3 regions of the Kocuria sp. CPCC 205231 genome follow, and region 2 is predicted to be linked to each of the others. Evidence: riboswitches for the same ligand, from Rfam matches in the RefSeq annotation. Region 2 holds a riboswitch; each other region holds the start of a gene.
What was found. A riboswitch is a leader RNA that binds a small molecule or an ion and turns the genes downstream of it on or off. The one in region 2 is predicted to bind cyclic di-AMP.
Positions count from the first base shown of each region.

Region 1: linked by a shared signal. The riboswitch ahead of RF640_RS00015 (NlpC/P60 family protein) and the one ahead of RF640_RS13540 (C40 family peptidase) in region 2 are both predicted to bind cyclic di-AMP.
Region 3: linked by a shared signal. The riboswitch ahead of RF640_RS11300 (C40 family peptidase) and the one ahead of RF640_RS13540 (C40 family peptidase) in region 2 are both predicted to bind cyclic di-AMP.

Region 1 covers NZ_JAVKPP010000001.1:1,233-7,793, reverse strand. Annotated here, with positions in the region: gene RF640_RS00045 (DEAD/DEAH box helicase family protein) at 1-232, opposite strand, end outside; gene RF640_RS00040 (DUF6036 family nucleotidyltransferase) at 314-877, opposite strand; gene RF640_RS00035 (hypothetical protein) at 878-1,213, opposite strand; gene RF640_RS00030 (2-hydroxyacid dehydrogenase) at 1,408-2,367, opposite strand; gene RF640_RS00025 (pyridoxal phosphate-dependent aminotransferase) at 2,364-3,563, opposite strand; gene RF640_RS00020 (alpha/beta fold hydrolase) at 3,884-4,801, opposite strand; partial or broken gene RF640_RS00015 (NlpC/P60 family protein) at 5,040-5,447, opposite strand; cyclic di-AMP (ydaO/yuaA leader) riboswitch at 5,546-5,731, opposite strand; gene RF640_RS00010 (ParA family protein) at 6,267-6,561, shown strand, end outside.
Region 2 covers NZ_JAVKPP010000012.1:119,399-125,959, forward strand. Annotated here, with positions in the region: gene RF640_RS13520 (heparan-alpha-glucosaminide N-acetyltransferase domain-containing protein) at 1-842, shown strand, start outside; gene RF640_RS13525 (sensor histidine kinase) at 950-2,029, opposite strand; gene RF640_RS13530 (response regulator transcription factor) at 2,095-2,814, opposite strand; gene RF640_RS13535 (DUF305 domain-containing protein) at 3,378-4,088, opposite strand; gene RF640_RS13540 (C40 family peptidase) at 4,407-5,069, opposite strand; cyclic di-AMP (ydaO/yuaA leader) riboswitch at 5,075-5,265, opposite strand; gene RF640_RS13545 (four-helix bundle copper-binding protein) at 5,866-6,276, shown strand; gene RF640_RS13550 (DUF305 domain-containing protein) at 6,501-6,561, shown strand, end outside.
Region 3 covers NZ_JAVKPP010000009.1:107,938-114,498, reverse strand. Annotated here, with positions in the region: gene RF640_RS11315 (MFS transporter) at 1-490, shown strand, start outside; gene serC (phosphoserine transaminase) at 487-1,626, opposite strand; gene RF640_RS11305 (metal-dependent transcriptional regulator) at 1,861-2,547, shown strand; cyclic di-AMP (ydaO/yuaA leader) riboswitch at 2,866-3,055, shown strand; gene RF640_RS11300 (C40 family peptidase) at 3,061-3,726, shown strand; gene RF640_RS11295 (C40 family peptidase) at 4,007-4,912, shown strand; gene RF640_RS11290 (hypothetical protein) at 5,044-5,310, shown strand; gene RF640_RS11285 (DUF4031 domain-containing protein) at 5,228-6,561, opposite strand, start outside.

The sequences.
Region 1 (6,561 bases), on a different contig from region 2:
TGCCGACGAAGCGAGCACCGAAAAGCGCAAGCTTCTCGACGCTCGATGACGTCGCCGTGACGCGTGAAGTCACGCTGGAACGAACGTCCGAAAAGAATCTGGTGCTCCCTGGGCCTGCCCGGTCAGTCTCCAGCTTGCGGAGCGCAGCGCGTGCCTCCGCCAGTTCGCTTTCGAGGTCGACGATCCGCGATCGCAGCGCCTCGACCTCGTTTCCGATCTCCCGATGCCCCACGGGCATCAGGCTACCGATGCGGTGACGAGCCCCGAAGACCTGGCCTTCCAGTGCAAAGGCTGTGTCCGCCGATATGGAGGGTCAGGGGCCGCGTTGAAGCCATCCCAGTGCTCGTCCGACTTCGACGGGCCAGCGCTCCTGAACGCTGCGGAGTCGCTCGATGATGACCTCCCGGTCGACGGTCTGGTACTGGAGCAGGGCTCCGACGAACGCCTGATCCTTCTCCCGGTGGGCCAGCAGCTTCGCCACGCACAGGTCTTCCTTGTCCAGGCACAGACCGGTGAACTGTTGCCCCGTGCCCACCTGGCGGGTGTTCTCATTGCTGACCACGACCAGGCGATCGCGCCAGCCAGCCGGCAGCTTCGCCGTCGTGTCGTCCACGCCATCGAGGAAGAAACCGTGCATCTGGTCGAAGTCCGACCACTCGCCGGCAACCGCCGAGAGCTCATCCGACAGATCGAGGACCGTCTGCGGGTCGGCGTCGATGGGCAGGATGTCGACCTCCGTGGACATCGTGGCCTGGTCGGGCAGATCGTCCTCGTGGAAGGAACCCAGGATCGACTGGGACCCGACGACGATGACCTGGTCTCTGCGGATGATGCTGCAGGCCGCGCGGATCGCGTACTCGAGCTGGTAGCGGTGCACTCAGCGGCTCGGCAACGACTTCAGGATGGACAGCCGCTCCTCCTGGCCGATCAGGCCGCCCATGGGGGAGACCTCACGCATCTCGATGCTGCCGGAGTCGGTGGAGTCCAGGACCGTCCGCAGGGTCTCCACATCGCGGGTCTCCACGATGCGGCGCCAGCGGTCGAGGTTCTCGACGTGCGGATGCCCCTGTACGGAGCTGCTGAGTTGCTCGAGGTTCTGGAGGATCCGCGGTGTCCAGGAGGACAGGGTCTCCTCGTTCAACTTGGGGACCAGCGACCGGTGAAGGAGGAGGGCGCGCAGGCTGGACCGGTTCATCTCGGTGTCCTGGGACATGCTTCCTCCTCTCGTCCTGGTGACCGATTCTACCGTCGGGCATGGTGTCCGAGCGGCCCGGTGGCTCATCTCTGGTGCCCAGGTGAAACGTCCTCAGGCGTGGACACCAGAGGATCACGGTGGCTGCGCTCTGGGCGAGATCGAGGTCGGGCTGATCATCACGGTCCTGCCCCGATCGACGGATGCCCCTGCTGCTATCCGATCGGTGTCGGCGGTCGTTGCCCGCCGAGCACGGCGAGCACGTTCTCGGCGGCGAGCACCGCCATTGCGGTGCGCGTCTCCACCGTGGCGGAGCCCAGGTGCGGCAGGAGCACCACGTTGTCGAGCTCCCGCAGTTCGGGATGCACCCGGGGCTCGTGCTCGTAGACGTCCAGTCCGGCGCCCGCGATCCGGCCCTCGCGGAGTGCGGACGCGAGCGCCGCTTCGTCGACGATCGGTCCGCGCGCGGTGTTGACGAGGTACGCCGAGTCCTTCATAGCCGCCAGCTGCTCGGCGCCGATCAGGTGGTGCGTGGCGGGCCCGTAGGGGCAGTGCAGCGACACGACGTCGGAGACGGCCAGCAGCTCGTCGAGCTCGACCCGCCGGGCGCCCAGCTCGGCGGCGATCCCGGGGTCGAGCTCGCTGCGCGACTGGTAGACGATCTCCATGCCGAAGGCCCGGGCCCGGCGCGCGGTCGCCTGCCCGATGCCGCCCATGCCGACGACGCCGAGGGTCTTGCCCTGCAGGCCGCTGCCGAGCAGGAAGAACATGCCCCACTTCCACTCCCGGCCGGAACGGATGAGCCGTTCCCCCTCGCCGAGCCGGCGGGTCGCCATGAGGATCAGGCCGAAGGCGATGTCGGCGGTGGCGTCCGTGAGCACGCCGGGGGTGTTGGTGGCCACGACGTCGCGTTCGCTGCAGGCGGACACGTCGATGTTGTCGTAGCCGACGGCGACGTTCGCGACCACTTTCAGCTGCGGGCCGGCGGTGTCGAGCAGTTCGGCGTCGATGCGCTCGGTGAGCAGACTCACCACGGCATCCGCCCCGGCCACCCGGCGCAGGAACTCCTCGCGACCGATCGGCTCCGGATCCGGCCACATCTCGACCTCGTGGGAGGCGCGGAGCTTCTCGACCGCGGCGTCGGGCACGCGTCCCGTGACGACGACCCGGCTCATGCCGTCTCGATCCACTCGCGCAGGCGGCCGAGGCCGTCGCGGATGTCGGCGACGTCGATGCCCGAGTAGGCGAGCCGGATGTACTGCCGATCCTCGTCGGGCTGGCGCCGGCCGAAGTGCTCACGCGTGCAGAAGGAGACGCCGGTCTGGTGCAGGGCGGCCGTGGCGAAGTCACCGACTGCCGTGTAGCCCATGCTCTCCATGGTCCGGGTGACGTCGGGGAACAGGTAGAACGTCGACTGCGGTACGGCCACGTGCATGCCGGGGATGGCGTTCACCAGCTCACAGGCGGCATCCCGGCGCTCGCGCAGGATGTCGAGCGTCTGCTGCACGGGTTCCTGGGGGCCGCGGAGTGCTTCGATGCCGGCCCACTGCACGTAGTGCGTGGTGCAGGACTCGTCGTTGGTGTTGAGCGTGCTGAGCACCTTGGCGATCTCGAGCGGCGCGACGGCGCAGCCGAGGCGGGAGCCGGTCATCGCGAATTTCTTGCTGAACGTGTAGAGGATGACGGTGCGCTCGGCCATGCCGGGGAGCGATGCGATCGAGTTCGAGACCCCCTCGTAGCGCGTCTCGAAGTAGGCCTCGTCGGAGAGCACCCAGAGATCGTGCTCCTGGGCGAGCTGCGCGACGGCCTCGCGCTCGGCCGCCGTCGACTCGGCCGAGATGGGGTTCTGCAGGTCGTTGTAGATGATGGCGACCGTGTTCGGGGTGATCGTCGCGCGCACCTGGTCGAGGTCGATGGCGAAGCCGTCCTCCGTGGGGAGGTAGCGGTACGGCACGGCCGTGCCCCCGAGGTACTCGATCTGCGACTCGTAGATCGGGAAGCCGGGGTTCGGGTAGAGCACCTCCTCACCCGGGTTCATGACCGCCTGCAGGAACTTCGTGATGACGGGCTTGCCGCCCGTCATCACGACGACGTTGTCGGGGACCAGGCTGATGCCACGACGCGAGCCGATGTCCTCGGCGAGGGCCTCGCGCAGCTGGGGGATGCCCGGGCCCGGGCAGTAGCCGGTGTAGCCCTCGGCGATGGCCCGGTCCATCGCCTCGATGATGTGCGGGGCCGTCGGGATGTTGATGTCGCCGAGGTGGAAGGGGTACACACGGTTCCCCTTCGCCTTCCAAGCGGCCGCGGCTTGCGCGACGCTGAAGGCGGTCTCGGTGCCCAGCCGGTCGAGCCGGTGCGCGAGTTGTCGCATGCCGTTCCACTCCTCGTCGAGTTGGCGATCGATCCGCTGGCGGACCCGGGTCGAGCATACGACTCATATATCAGTCTGGGAAGAGTGGTCCCCGGATGGATTCTCTCAGTGGACATCGCCGCGAGATCGTGGTCATCGGCAACGGAGCATCTGTCGGAGTGGAGGTGCGGACTGAAAAAGTTCGACACGGCACGATGCGTACCCCTCCGGCTCCAGATGCGGGACGCCGGCGCAGCAGCTCCTCGCGGAGTTCGACCTCAGGCGGCACCTTGTCGGCCGCCAGTGCGGTCCCGGTCCCGTCGTGGCGGAGTCGCGGCTCGTCACCCAGCGGCCTCGAGCAGGTCGTCCAGGACTCGGTCGAGTCGTGCCACGAGGGAGAGGTGTCCCTCGTCCTCCAGCAGGTGCGCCCGGGCGCCCGGCACGTGCGCGGCGAGCCACTCCCCGTGGGCCGCGGGAACGGTGCGGTCCTCCCGGCCGTGCCAGATCCGGGTCGGCACGGTGATCCTCTCGACGGCGAAGCCCCACGGACGGTCCACCGCGAGGTCGTCGTCGCACCAACCCACGACGCCCTGGCGCAGAGAGTGCTCGGCCGTGTCCAGCACGTATCCGGCGAAGTCCCCGGTCATCACCGCCTGGTCCACGGGCGGGAGCATCGCGCGCAGGAGTGCCACGACGTCGTTGCCGGGCGCTGAAGCCGCCGCGCTCATGGCCTCCATGCGCCCCTCGAGGTAGGCCTCGAGCGCGCTGCGCCCCTTCCTGGCAGCGGTGGACTCCGCCGCGCTGTCCTCGTCCATCCCGGCGACCGGATCCAACCCCGCCACGCGCGGCGGGGCGTAGCCGGCGAGGGAGGAGGCCGCTCGGCACCGATCGGGCAGCAGCGCAGCGCAGGCCAGGGCGCGCGGGGCGCCACTGGACCAGCCGAGGGTGAGGAAGTCCGCCACCCCCAGCTCGTCTAGGACGCACCGGGTGTCGGCCACGGCGTCGGCAACTATGCCGGGGGCCTTCTCCTCCGGGAGCGGGTCCGAGGCGCCGTATCCGGGGCGCGAGACGGTGAGCGCGCGCAGCCCGCGGTCCGCGGCCGCGCGCTCGAGCGGCCGGAACGGGACAGCGGCACCGGGAGCCCCGTGGTGGAAGACCACCAGCAGGTCTCCGGGCGGACCGGTGAGCCGGAACTCCAGGCTGCGCCCGTCCGGTGTGGTGACGCTGCGGTTGTCTTGCTCCTCCGGCTGCGCGCTCATGCGTTCCCCTGCAGTTTGTGGGCCGCTCTCGTGCGTCTGTGGCGGCCGGGTGACTCCACGCTAGGACGTCGCTGCACCCGCGACCAGGGCGGCGACGGCGTGTGACCGCCTGCCTCTCCCTGCAGGGATCGAGGGCTTCGACAGAACCCATCACGGTGACAGGGGCCCCATATGGGAGGGGGAGTGCGGTGCCTGCCGGGACGGCCGGGAACCGCACTCCCCGCTCACGTGCGTGGGGTCAGCGCACGCGGAGGTAAACGGGACCGGAGCCAACGTTGACGGTTTGGATGACCGTCTGGTTGCCGTTCCAGCCGCCGTGAACGGCCTTGCCGCCGCCGATGTACACGGCGATGTGGGCGAAGCCCATGCCGCCGTTGGCGTAGTAGACCAGGTCACCGGGCTGGGCCTGGGCGGCGGAGACCCGGGTGCCGAGCTTCAGGTAGGAGGCCGGCCACCCGTGGTGGTTGATCCCGGCTGCGCGCAGGGACTTGGTGACCAGGGCCGTGCAGTCCTGACCCACGCCGAGCTGGTTCTTGGCGGCGGCGGCGATGGTCGCGGCCTTGCCGGACTGGGACTGGATGCTGACGAGCTGCTGGGGGGCTGCGGCGGGGGCCGCCTGGGCCGGGGCCACGCTGCTGAGCGCCAGGGCGCCGCCGGCGACCGCCAGGATCGCGGTGCGTCCGAGACGGGACGAGCTCTGGGCGCGGTGGCGGGGCATGCGGAACTGGAAAACGGGCATGAGTGATGTCCTCCCTCTTGCCTGCGAGGTGAGCTGTCGGATGCGGGTGGGAGACACCCGGTCGTCAGGGCGGGGGCCCTGACGACTTAACCCCTAGGTCCCGGGGGAGGGACCGTTCATGGTTCCCCCGCTTCTGCCGAGCGTTATGTCTGGGGGCCCCGGGCACCGGCAGAATTCGGCGATGTGCACGGGGATACCGATCGGTGAGGCGACCGGCACGGAGAGAACACTAACCGAAAAATAACGAAAAAGTCTCGCTTAGATCACGGGCGTGTCTCGGCTCTTATGTCGGCCCAGCAGGGCGCCTCCCCACCCAGGCGAAGTGGTTCGGTAAGAGGCGCCGCTGGAGATCCCCGGGACGACTCAGGTCGAGACAAAAGTGCACTTGACCTGGGGCTCTACCTGAGCCATGCCGATGGACGAGCGCTCCCCTGCCCTGGAGCGGAGTGTTCGGTGGCGACCTTGAGGCTGGTGCGGCAGTTTGCCGGAAAAGCTTCAAAGTCTTTGACCGCTGGCGCCAGTTATCGCATCCCGCTGGCGCGGCAAGAATGATTTTTGGTATGCCCCGAGCCCATTCACAAATTCACAAAAAGCAGTGATCGTGTCGGTGTAAATCCCTCGATGTGGGTCGGCCTTCTTCACGGGCACCTCCACGGTGCAGGCTTTGCCCGGCCAGTAAGCAGTGCACCGTCGATGGGGTTTGAGGTGCAGCCAACGGCGAAAGGAATGCACGTCGGAGCGATCCTGGGCGATGAGAACCCCGAAGGCTGGGCCGAGGACCTCGCGATGCCCAGCGGGTGGCACCCCCACCTCCGGGTCATTCCCTCGGCCCGCAACGTCTCCAACCGCGAGGTCGACCGGGCCGATCACGCAGAGCTGCGGCTGAAGATCTCCCTGACCGGCCTTCAGGCAGATGTGGTGGTCATTGACTGCCCCAACCGCCAAGGCGGCCCGCTGACTCTTTCGGCGTTGAACGCGGCGGACACCGTGGTTTACGCCGCCACCGCCACCAGCGATGGCA
Region 2 (6,561 bases):
TCTACTACGGGGTGTTCTTCCTGCTGGCGATTCCGTTCCTGCATGCAGGCCCGAAGGCCCTGTTCATCTCCGCAGTGCTTTTCGGGGTGGTGTCCCCGATGCTGATGCAGGGACTCCAAAATGCGTTGCCCGAATTCGTCTCCTACAACCCCACGTTCACGGATCTGCTCACGCAGCCCGGTGCCACGGCCTCCCAGCTGTTGCTGACCGGGACCTATCCGGCCCTGCCGTACATGACCTATCTCCTGGTCGGACTGGGGCTGGGGCGGTTGAATCTGCGCAAGACGGAGGTTCAAGCTCGACTGGTGGTGGTGGGCGTGGGGCTGGCGATCTTCGCCCAGACCACTTCCTATGTCCTGCTCTATGCCTTGGGTGGTTACCAGCGGCTGCTGGATGCCTCCTCAATGGGCGAGCACGAGCTGGAGGATGTACTGGTCTGGGGGCCAGACTCGTTGCCCACGGAGACTGTGTGGTGGTTGGCGATCGCCACCCCGCACACCAACACCCCGCTGGCGATCGCGGCCAGCCTTGGGGTGAGCCTGGCGGTGCTGGGCGTCTTCCTGCTGATCGGCCCGAAGATCGGGGCATGGTTGTTACCGCTGTCGGCGATGGGCGTGATGACCTTGACCCTCTACACCGTCCACTTGGTGGCACTGTCCTTCGAGGCCCACTACGAGCTGCCCTACCTGTGGTTCATGGTCCACCTGGCGGTGGCGGCGCTGTTCGCGGTGGCCTGGCACCGGAGCCTGGGGCAGGGACCGCTGGAGAAGGTGGTCAGCACCAGCGTGAAAGGCACCCGCCAGCTGGTGCTGGGCAGGCCGGCCCAGGACAGCCACGGATAGGCTGTACCGGTAGCCACGACATGACGGGCCGTGCCCGCCGCAGCAGACGTGCTCTCTGCGGCGGGCACGGCCCGCCGCCGTCACGGAACGGTCTGGTGACGCTGGGGTCAGTCCGGGGGCGTGTGGCGGGGCAGGTGGATCCGGAAGCTGGTCCCGCGTCCGGGGCCGCCGCTGGTGGCCTCCAGGGTCCCGCCTTGGGCCTCGACCAGGGATTTGCTGATGGCCAGTCCCAGGCCTGAGCCCACGCGGTGGGCCTCCCGGCCGGTGTTGGCGCGGTAGAAGCGCTCGAACACGTGCGGGAGGTGCTCGGAGCCGATGCCTTCCCCGGTGTCGGTGACGGTGACAGTGACCGCCTCCGGGGTGTGGTCGGTGCGCACGGTGACGGCCCCGCCGGATGGGGTGTGGCGTAAGGCGTTCTCCAGCAAGTTGCCCAACACTTGTTCCATCCGCTCCTGATCGACCAGCACCGGTGTGACCTCCATGCCGGTGCTGATGGAGGTCACCGAGATGTTCTGAGCGGCGGCGTCCTGTTGGACGGCCGCGGCCGCCTGGGCTGCCAGCCGGCCCGGGTCCTGGAGGGTCAGCTGCAGATGGGTCATGCCTTCCTCGGCGGCGGTGAGCTGGCGGATGTCGCGGGCCAGTCGCTCCAGCCGGGCGATCTGGGCGTACAAGATGCCCGTGGTTCGTGCATCCCACTCGACCACTCCGTCCTCGATGCCCTCTAGATGTCCTTTGAGACTGGCCAGGGGGGTGCGCATCTCATGAGCCAGATCGGCCAGCATCTGGCGCCGGGTGGTGTCCACGGCGTCGAGCCTGGCCGCCATGTCGTTGAAAGACCCAGCCAGGGAGTCGAACTCCGCGCCCAGGCTGGTGGAGGTGACACGCACGTCGTAGTTGCCGGCAGCCACCTCCTGGGCGGCGGTGCTGAAGGAGACCAGGGACCGCCCGATCGTGCGGTAGAGGTAGAAGGTGAGCATCCCGGCGATGTAGAGCGCCGGGAGCCCCCCGATGGTCAGGGCGGTGAGGCTCACCGAGCGGAAGGCGTCCTCCAGGTGCACCAGTCCGGTGGCCTCATCGGCGTGGCCGGCCTCGATGAGCTCGTGATAGAACATGTTCGGCCCGACCAGCACCGCGGTGATCACCACGATGATCAGCCCGATGGCCAGCACTGCGGTCTGGGCTAGCATCAATCGCACCGTCAATGGGCTCCAGGACAAAGACCAGGCCCGGGTCCGGTCGGAGACGGCGGCGCTCATCGCCCGGTGCCCATCCGGTAGCCGATCCCGCGGATCGTGTGGATGAATGTCGGCCTGGTGGCTACGTCGCCGAGCTTCTTGCGGATCCGTCCGATGTGCACATCCACCAGGTGCTCGTCCCCGGTCCAGTGCGTGTCCCAGACCATCTCCACCAGCTGCCGGCGCGAGAGCACCAGTTGGGGGCGGGCAGCCAGGCACAGGAGCAGGTCGAACTCGATCCTCGTCAACGCCACCGGTTCCCCGCCCAGGTGCACCTGGCGGGAGTCCCCGTCCACCACCAGGTCCCCGATCACCAGCCCCTGGTCCTGGCCCGCCGGCTCCGGGACGGGTGCGGACTGGGTGCGCACCCGGCGCAGCATGGCCTGCACCCGGGCCACGAGTTCGCGCGGGCTGAACGGCTTGGTCACGTAGTCGTCGGCTCCCATCGACAGGCCCACGATCTTGTCGACCTCATCATCCCGGGCGGTGAGCATCAGGACGTGGCAGTCCGAGAAGGTCCGCACCTGACGGCACACCTCGATCCCGTCGATCCCCGGCAGCCCGAGGTCGAGCACCAGCACGTCCGGGGCGAAGTTCCGTACCGCGGCCACCGCCTCCGTGCCGTCGTGGCGCATCACGACCTCCAGCCCGGCCTTGCGCAGATAGTCCGCGATCAGCTGCGCGAGGTCGACCTCGTCGTCGACCACCAGCACACGTCCGGTGAGCGGATCCGTCATCTGTCCTCCCGGTACTGATCGCTGTGACATGAACACTGTGCTGCGAGCCCCAGCGTCCCAGGGCGACCGTGTCTGAGGCCTCGGAAACGAAACAGGGGGGTGGACTCGTCGTGGCCGGGCTCACCGGTGAACCGGTGGTCGCTGTGGCTAACGATCCCCTGCACCGGGCCGATGAGAGGGATATCGGACACTGAGAAGATCGCGTGTCGCCCCTCCACGAGCCCGGACAGACGCAACACGGCCGGGATCCGGCCACCACCACCGGGCGAGGGGACTCCGGTGGTCTCGGCCATCTCGGTGACGGTGCGCGCGCTGGAGGAACAGGACCCCAGGCGAGGGGGAGGGGGGCCGTGTCCTGAGGCAAGAGGGCGCGGTGCTGCCAAACCTACGGTTGGTCGGTGACCGTTCGGGGTGCTGCTGACTGCGCGAAGGGTGCGCGCCCATCGGGTGCCGCGTCGGGGATCACCGCACTGGACTGGACTGGCTGGAACGGGTCGACGGGGACCATGACATCCCGGTGTCGGCCCGTTCCAGTCGATGACGGCCCAGCTCGTGGTCCTGGATCAGGCCGCGAACCACTCCTCCAACCAGCCCTGCATGAGCTCGATCTCCGCCTGCTGGTCCTCGATCATCTTCTCCGCCATGGCTCGCAACTCGGGGTCGGTGCCCATCTGCAGCTCCATCTCGGCCATCTCGAGAGCCATCTGGTGGTGGGCGATCATCTCTTCGAGGAAGGCCTTGTCGAACTCATCCCCGGACCGTTTCGCCAGCTCTTCGAGGCTCATGCCGTCCATGCCGTCCATGCCGTCCATGCCGTCCATCTCGCCCATCATGGCGCCCTGCATGTCGGCATTCATGCTCTGGCCATGGCCGCCATGGCCATGGCCGTGGACGTGGTGCCCGTGGCCGTGGTGGTGGCCGTGTCCATGGTGGTGGTGTCCCGGGGTGTTCTCGGCGGCCAGCCGCTGGGCCGCTGCTTCCAGTTGCTGGATCTCCTCGGTCTGGGCCTCGATGATCTTCTCCGCCAGGTCACGGATTTCGGGACGCTCGGACTTCTGCAGGGCCAGCTCGGCCATGTCGGTGGCACCTTGGTGGTGGGGGACCATCATCACGGCGAAGTGGCGGTCGTGGTTCATGTGCCGCTCAGCGCCCGTCTGTGCGGAGGCGGAGGCAGGCTGGTGCGTCGGGGACGCGACCGCCGCGGTCGCCCCGGCACCGCTGAGGGCCAGCGCCAGGGCCGTCCCGGCGGCCAGGTGCTTGAACGTCGACGTCATGACGAATCTCTCTTTCGCAGCAGCCCGTACTGGACCTGCACATCGTGGTGTTTGCTCTGTTCAGCCTCGGGTCGAGGCGGACCGATCCATCCACGGTAGCCCCGCCGCAGCTGGCTTCGCCGGGCTGGGAGGGCTGGGCGGTAGATCTTCACTGAACCTTCAAGAGCGGGCCCATCAGGCGGCCAGATCGGGGTGTTCCCCGGCGGTGGATGGGTGCAGGCATCTCCGGTTCTGACCGACCGATCCTGGATGCTGATCAGGTGGGGGGCACACCCGCCGCCCGCCACGAGCGGCATTCGTGGCGGACGGAGGGTTGGCTCAGCGGAAGGTGACGTAGCCGACCGTCGGCATGGCATTCACGCTGTGCACGAAGGTGCCCTGGGTGGGATTCAGCGCGGAGATCATCTTGCCGCCACCAAGGTAGATCCCGATGTGGGCCCCGCCGTTCTGGACGACGAGGTCGCCAGGCTGCGGGTCGGTGGTCAGGGTGCCGGCCGCCCACTGCTGCTGGCTAGTGCGGGGGAGGTCGATGCCCTGCTGGGCGTAGACCCACTGGGTGAAGCCGGAGCAGTCCCAGGCGCCGAAGTCCGTGCCGCCCCAGACGTAACCGGTGCCGGCTCCCTGCATCGCTGTGCCCACGATCCCGGAGGCGCCGGTAATTTCGGTGATGTCCGCCGATTGGGTGGACACCGCCACGGCCGATGTAGCCTGCTCGGGCGCGGCCGGGGCCTGGGAAGAGGCGGTGGAGACGGTCTGCGGGGCGGCCGCGGGCTGGGAGGCCGCCGAGGTGTAAGTCGTCAGTGCGGACGCGGGGGTCGCGTAGGCGGGGGCGGTCTCTGCGGGGACCTCGGCGTAGGCCTGGGCCGGGGCGATGGAGCCGATGAGCACCGCACCGGCGGTGGCAGCGATCGTGGTGTTGCGCACGGCGTGAGAGGTGGTCTCGGCACGGTGGCGGGCAGCGTGGCGCTTGAAAACAGTCATGGGTGAGTTCCTCCCTTTGCCTACGAGGTGAGCTGTCGGATGCGGGTGGGAGACACCCGGCCGGCAGAGCGCACGCGCTCTGCCGGCTTAACCCCAAGGCCCCGGATCACCGGGACCGAAAATGGTTCCCCCGCTTCTGCCAAGCGATATCTCTTCAGGAACCTCGAGCACCGGCAGAATTCGGCGATGTGCACGAGGGCGCCGACCGGATCAGTCATCGGCACGCAGTGGACAGTAGCCCATCCATAACGAAAGTGTCACGTTTAGGTCACGGCCTGGATTCTCTCCTCAGTCGGGAGCGGGAAGCTGTGATTCCGGCCTCGGAAAAATACGCCCCGAGGAAGTGAAACCGTCACGCAGCAGGACCCGTCGCGTAGCTCACACCGGTCTTTCAAAGCGCTCTGACTAGGACACATGGCATGGTGGCGCGCGTTTCGCTGGACGCAGCCGACAGCGACAGGGCTCTGCAACCATGCGCAGTCTTCAGCGCGGGCCGGGCCAGCACCAAGATTGTTGGGGAGGATTTTCAAGGTGGCTCACAGTTTGGGAGGGCTTCGGAAGTGCCCTTCCGAGGCCTTAGGGCAGGGTTTCTTCATGAAATCTCCATATTCAGCCCGCTGCACCGATGTAGAGGCCAGGTAGTGAGGCGGGATCGCGGATTCTTGAGGCGTTGATCTTCATCAAATCTTCAAGCTTTCGGGTCGCGTCACACAGAATCGGCAGTTTACTGTCGATGACATGGCGGGCTGGCTCCGGCCGGTTCGTCTCCTCGACCGAACCGACGAAGGAGCAAGCCATGACCCATCACGTGAGCGCGATGCTGGAGACCTACCCGAAGGACCTCGGGGGAGTGGACCAGGGCAAGCTGGCGGCCTGTATCGAGGCCTGCTTCGAGTGCGCCCAGACCTGCACCGCTTGTGCCGATGCCTGCCTGTCCGAGGACATGGTCGCCGAGCTGACCAAGTGCATCCGCACCAATCTCGACTGCGCGGACCTGTGCGAGGCCACCGGGCGGGTGCTCTCCCGGCACACCGGCTACGACGCGAACATCACCTTGGACGCGATCCGGGTCTGCCAGATGGCGTGCAAGGCGTGTGCTGATGAGTGCGAGCAGCACGCGGACATGCACGAGCACTGCCGGATCTGTGCTGAGGCCTGCCGTCGCTGCGAGGCCGCCTGTGCGGCACTGGTCGCCTCCCTGGGCTGAGCCCAGACTCGCGCTGACCCACGGACGCCGATGACCGGCCTCCGTCGGTGAAAGAGGAGCCTGATGGGCTGATCGGGCGTGCCCGGATGCGGGTTCCCTCTTCCCCCCGCCCCTTGTTCAGTACAGCTCTGCCCGCGCGGTTTGTTCACGCGCAGGGTACGGGGCTGATGACCAAGCCGGCACCTCGGGGTCGAGCTCCTTCATTGCGGAAGAGAGACATCATCATGCGTTCCATCCAGTTCCCTGGCCGTCGCACGGCGGCCGCCGCCTCCACCGTTGTCGTCG
Region 3 (6,561 bases), on a different contig from region 2:
GGCCGGACCCGAGTTCGGCCGGGGCTCGGAGACCTTCGGGCTGCTCAACTCGGTGCTGGCGGTCGGCACGGTGGCCGGGGCCCTGCTCTCGGCCCGGCGCCGCAGCGCCCGGCTGCGCTACGTCTACGGGGGCAGCGCCGTCTTCGCCCTCAGCTGCCTGGGCGCGGCGACGGCGCCCACCCTGCCGCTGTTCGCGCTGTGGCTGGTCCCCTGCGGGCTGTCCTCCCTGACCATCATGACCACCGCCAACGCGTACGTGCAGTCCACCACCTCGCCGGTGATGCGCGGACGCGTCATGAGCCTCTACATGGCCATCTTCATGGGCGGCACCCCGATCGGGGCGCCGGTCGTCGGCTGGATCACCGACGCCCTCGGGGCGCGCTGGGGCATGGGGGTCGCCGTGGCGGCGGGACTCGGCGGGGCCCTGGTGGGCTTCGTCGTCTGGCTGCGGCTGCGCGCGGAGCGCTCCGCGCCCGAGAACTCCGGCTAGCGCCCGGCTCCTCCGCGGAGCTGCCCGACGACGTGGTCCACGCAGGCCAGCAGCCGGGCGACGTCCTCGGGCTCGATGGAGACGAACGTGGCGATCCGAAGCTGGTTGCGCCCCAGCTTGCGGTAGGGCTCGACGTCGACCACGCCGTGGGCGCGCAGGACCGCCGCGACGGCGGACGCGTCCACGGCGGCGTCGAAGTCCACGGTGGTGATCACGGTGGAGCGGTCCTCGGGGCGTGCCACGAACGGGGACGCGAAGGACGAGGCCTCGGCCCACCCGTAGACCAGGTCCGAGGAGGCCTTCGTGCGGGCCGCGGCCCAGGTCATGCCGCCCTGGTCGTTGAGCCAGCGGACCTGCTCGTCGAGCATCACCAGCGTGGCCAGGGCCGGGGTGTTGTAGGTCTGGTTCTTCCGGGAGTTCTCCAGCGCCGTGGTCAGCCGCAGGAAGTCGGGGATCCACCGCCCGGAGGCGCCGATCCGCTCGATCCGCTCGATCGCCGCGGAGGAGAACGCGCCCAGCCACAGTCCGCCGTCCGAGCCGAAGTTCTTCTGCGGGGAGAAGTAGTAGACGTCCGCCGCGGCCACCTCCGCGGCCATCCCCCCGGCGGCCGAGGTCGCGTCCACCAGCACCAGCGCGTCGTCCGCGATCCCGGAGGGCCGGTGCACGGGCGCGGCGACACCGGTGGAGGTCTCGTTCTGGGGCCACGCGTAGACGTCCACGCCCTCCTCCGCCCGGGCCTCCGGGCGGGTGCCGGGGGCGGACTCCACGATCGAGGAGGGCTCCAGGAACGGGGCGCCGTCGGTGGCCTGGGCGAACTTCGCGCCGAACTCCCCGAACACCAGGTGCTGGGCCCTCCGCTCGACCAGCCCGAACGCGGCGGCGTCCCAGAACGCGGTGGCCCCGCCCAGGCCCAGGAGCACCTCGTGGCCGGAGGGCAGGCCGAGGAACTGCGCGAGGCCCTCCCGCACCGAGCCCACGAGCTCCTGCACCGGCGCCTGGCGGTGGGAGGTGCCGAGCAGGCCGGCCCCGGCGCGCGACACGGCCTCGACCTGTGCCGGGCGGATCTTGGAGGGGCCGGCGCCGAAGCGGCCGTCGGCGGGCAGCAGGTGCTGGGGGATGGTGACGTGTGCGGGCAACGGGCGCTCCCTCGTGGGTGACGTGCGGCGGGTGGTGCGCGACGGGCACGGCCGCCGCGGAGGCCGCTCGCGCCGTTCGCGACTCGGCCCATTCTGCCCCACCCGCGGACGGCGGGCCCCGCGGGCGCCTCCTCCCTCCGGGCGGCCGGAGGGCTCGCGCACTAAGCTCGTGCGGGAAGACCGGACCGGGCGGGATCCCCGGGCCGGGACGGCCGGACGAAGGATGACTGAGGCATGAGCGACCTGATCGACACCACGGAGATGTACCTGCGGACCGTCCTCGAGCTCGAGGAGGAGGGGATCACGCCGATGCGGGCGCGGATCGTCGAGCGCCTCGACCACTCCGGGCCCACGGTCTCGCAGACGGTGTCCAGGATGGAGCGGGACGGGCTGCTGACGGTGGGCCAGGACCGGTCGCTGCTGCTCACCCCTGCCGGCCGTGAGCGTGCGGTGCAGGTGATGCGCAAGCACCGGCTGGCGGAGCGGCTGCTCGCCGACGTCATCGGCCTGGACCTCGCCCAGGTGCACGACGAGGCGTGCCGGTGGGAGCACGTGATGAGCGAGCAGGTCGAGCGGCGGCTCGTGGACCTGCTGCACAGCCCCCGGTACTCGCCGTACGGCACGCCGATCCCCGGTCTGGCCGCCCTCGGGGTCGAGGAGAGCCCCGCAGCGGCGCACCCCTCCCTGCTCGACGCCGCCCGCCACGACCCGGACGGGTCGCACACCGTGGCGCTGCTGCCGGAGGTGGTCCAGGCGGACGCGGACCTCCTGGGCGTGCTGAGCGACGTGGGAGTGCTCACCGGGGCGGAGGTCATGGCCCGGGTGGACGGTCAGATCGTGCGCATCGAGGTGGCGGCCACGGGGCGGTCCGCGGAGATCGACCTGCGCACCGCCGCGGCCATCCGCGTCCTCGCTCCCTGAGGCGCCGCCGTCTCCCGGAGCGGGGCGGCGAACGGTTCTTCCCGGGTGTGGGGACGTTCACAAGCCACTTTCGGCCAGTCCGGCCCGAGCCGGACCCCGGAGGCGCGGCTTCCCTGGTGACAGGCGGATTCCCAGGGCGCTCGAAGACACTGCACAGCTCGTCACAGGTGCGAATTGATTCGACCTTTCCTCTCAATAGCTACTCATTGAGACCCGCGGCGTTGTCCGGCTGTTATCTGTCGTGATCAAAACGTGACACTTCCGTAATCTGTCATGTACTGTTCAACGCGTGCCGATCACTGGTCGGATCGGCGCCCTCGGAGCACATCGCCGAATTCTGCCGGTGCCCGTGGCCTCTACACAGAAACTGCTTGGCAGAAGCGGGGGAACCACTTTCGGTCCCGGTGATCCGGGTCCTTGGGGTTAAGTCGTCAGAGCGCGTGCGTTCTGCGGCCGGGTGTCTCCCACCCGAATCCGACAGCTCACCTCGTAGGCAAAGGGAGGAACTCAACCATGTCGCTTTTCACGCTGAACGCTGCCCGCCACCGTGCCGAGACCACCTCGCACGTCGTGCGCAACACCACCATCGCCGCCGCTGCCGGCGCCGCGATGATCGGCTCCGTCGCCCCGGCCCAGGCCTTCGCCCAGGCTCCCGTCGAGACCGGCGCGGCCTACTCGGCCCCGGCCTCCGCCTCGCTGGCCGAGTACTCCTCGTACACCTACCAGGCCCCGGTCGCCGCGCAGCCCGCCGCTCCCGCCTACGAGGCCCCGGCCCCGGCCCCGCAGCAGACCGCCGCCACCTCGAGCGTCACCCCGCAGTCCACCGCCACCAGCGAGATCGCCCCGGCCGCCGGCGGCGTCGTGGGCACCGCGATGTCCGCGCAGGGTGCGGGCTACGTCTACGGCGGCACCGCCTACGGCGCCTGGGACTGCTCCGGCTTCACCCAGTGGGTCTTCGCCCAGAACGGCATCGACCTGCCCCGGACCACCTGGTCCCAGTTCGCGGCGGGCACCCCCACCGCCACCCCGCAGCCCGGTGACCTCGTCTCGCAGAACGGCGGCGCCCACGTGGGCATCTACATCGGCGGCGGCAAGATGATCTCCGCCCTCAACCCGACCCAGGGCACCCAGGTCCACTCCGTCAACGCCATGCAGCTGGACGGCTACTACACCTTCTGATCCGGTCCGCCGCCCGCGACGACCCCGCTCGTCGCGGGCGGCACCCGATCACCCCCCCCCCCCCACGCCGCACGCCGAGAACCGCTCTCCCGGTTCCCGGCGGTGCCTGCTGTCCGACCGGACGGCGCCCCCCCTCCTCCGCTCGCCGGCCGTCGTTCCCGATCCCGGAACGCACCCCTGCCGGACACCGGCCCACCCCGCGCACTGCCCGGGGCGATCCGTGCTGTCACCCGCGCCCTCCGGCAGGCCCGGCTCCGAAAGAAAGTCGTCTGAACTCCTCATGACCCGTGATCTGACCTCCTCGAACGGCATCGGCTCGCTCTTCTCCGGCAAGGCCCGCACCGTGGCCGCCGTGGCCGCCTTCTCCGGGCTGGCCCTCGCCACCACCGTCTCCGTGCAGGCCGCTCCGGCCCAGGACGCCTCCGCCGACGCCCCGCTGTCCGCCGTGGCCGCGGCCACCCCCGCCGCGGCGCCCGCCGTGTCCCTCGAGCCCGTCGCCCACGTGCAGAAGGTCGAGTCCGACCGGAAGTCCGAGAAGAAGGTCGAGAAGAAGGCCGAGCGGCAGAAGGTCGAGACCCCGGTCGTCGCGGCTCCCGCCGTGGCCGCTCCGGCGCCGAAGGCCTCCGCCGCGCCCGCTCCGGTCGCCGCCCCGCAGCCGGCCGTGCAGGCGGCTCCGGCCCCGAAGCCCGCCGCCGCGCCCGCCCCGAAGCCGGCCCCGAAGCCCGCACCGGTCGCCGCCCCGAAGCCGGCCGTGCAGGCGGCTCCGGCCCCGAAGCCCGCCGCCGCGCCCGCCCCGAAGCCGGCCGTGCAGGCGGCTCCGGCCGCCCAGCGCACCGTCACCCCGCAGAGCTCGGCCTCCGGCAAGGGCGCGACCATCTCCTCCGCCGCCATGGGCCAGCTCGGCGTGGGCCAGGACTGCACCGCGCTCGTCACCAACGCGCTGCGCGCCACCGGCATCAACCACCACGGCTGGCCGGCCTCCTACCTGAGCCTCGGCACGCAGGTCTCCGCCGGCCAGGCGCAGCCGGGCGACCTCGTCTACTACGCCGACGGCGGCATGGGTGCGGCCCACATCGGCGTCTACATCGGTGGCGGCAAGGCCGTCCACGGCGGCTGGAACGGCGGCACGACCGTCATCGACAGCGTCAACGTGGGCTCCGGCCCCGTCTACGTCCGCGTGCGCTGACCGCACGCGAGAGCACCGCTTCGGGTGCGCGGTTCCTGGTCGGCCAGACGGGAACCGCGCACCCGCTGTCATCCCGGCGCCCACCGCGCCGGCCACCCCGGCGCCCCGGCGGCGGCCGATAGACTGGCCCCATGTCCACCGACTACAGCCGCAACGCCCGCACGAGCCTGGACCGCGAGTACGCCTACATGGCCTACGGCATGATCGGCGGCGCCGTGCCAGGCATCGTGGCCGGCTTCGTCGTCGCCGCGTTCGTGGGGCACGCCGCGATGTGGCTCTCGGTGTTCGGGGGCATCGGGATCGTGCTCGGCCTGATCACCGGGATCCTGCTCCACCGGAGGCGGCACGCTGCGGCCGTGACCGAGGACCGCCGGGAGCGCGGCGCAGCGCCGGAATGACGTGCTCCCGCAGCAGCGGGGCCAGGTCCGCGGGCAGCGCGCCGGGGGAGTCCTCGTCGACGGGCTGCCAGCGCAGCTCCTCGATCTCCGCGAGCGGCACCGGCCGCCCCGTGAGAGGTGCCGTGAACACGGTGCACCGCACCCACGTGCCCGCCTCGTTCGCGGCCGGCGCCACGAACACCCCGAGCGGGCGCAGCTGGGCGGCGTCCAGCCGCAGCCCGACCTCCTCCGCGGTCTCCCGCACGGCGGCGGCCGCCGGGGACTCGCCCGGGTCGAGCTTGCCGCCCACCAGCATGAAGCGCTCCGTGCCCCGCTTGCGCACCGTCAGCAGCGCCCCGTCGTCGTCCCGCAGGCACACGGCGGTGATGGTCAGCACCTCGGCGTCCGCCGGGGGAGCGTCCGGGGACACCTCGGCGGCCGCGCGCAGCCGGCCGATCTCCTCGTCGAGGTTGCGGGCCGCCGCCGGACCCCACCGGTCCTGCGCCGCGGCGGTCCGGAACAGCGGATACCGGCCCCGGAGGTCCTCCAGCACCTCCAGCCGGGCCCGGGCGAACTCCGGTCCGGGCACGTGCGCGTACTCCTTCCGCACGCCCGCCGCGTAGGCGGCGTACCCGTCCGGGTCCGCGCCGAGCACGGAGAGGTCGGCGTCCAGGAGCACCCGTCCGGCGGCGTCCCCCTCGGGGACCCGGTGCCCGAGGGTGAGCAGGACGAGCCGCTCGACCTCCGCCACGAGCGGCGCGGCGAAGCCGGCGGCGCCCAGCCGGGTGCGGGCCAGCTCCGCCGACTCCCGCTCGTCCGCCCCGGGGCGGCCCCGGTAGACGGCGTCGTGGAACCACGCGGCGAGGACCAGGGCGGCGGACCGGTCGGGATCGAGGTCGACGCCGGGCCGCAGCAGGTCGACGGCCTCGAGCACCGCCAGCAGGTGGGCGGGACCGTGGTAGTGCCGGTGCGGCTCGCTCCACCGGTCCACGAGCTCCTCGCCCAGCGCCGGGTGCCCCGGGAAGCGGGCGGCCCACCGCCGCAGCAGGACCCGGGCGATCCGGTCCGGGCGCGCCCGCGCCGGGACGCGCAGCCCGCTGCGCACGAGCAGGCGCGTGAGCTGCCGCCCGTCGACCGGCACCGCGCCCGCGGCCACCGCCCGCCGGTACAGGCTCTCCGGCACGTCGTAGTGGTCCCGGTCGAAGGCGCGCCGGGCCACGCCCAGCCGGTCCGCGAAGTCGTGCAGCTCCTCGTAGGAGGTGTCGGAGACCA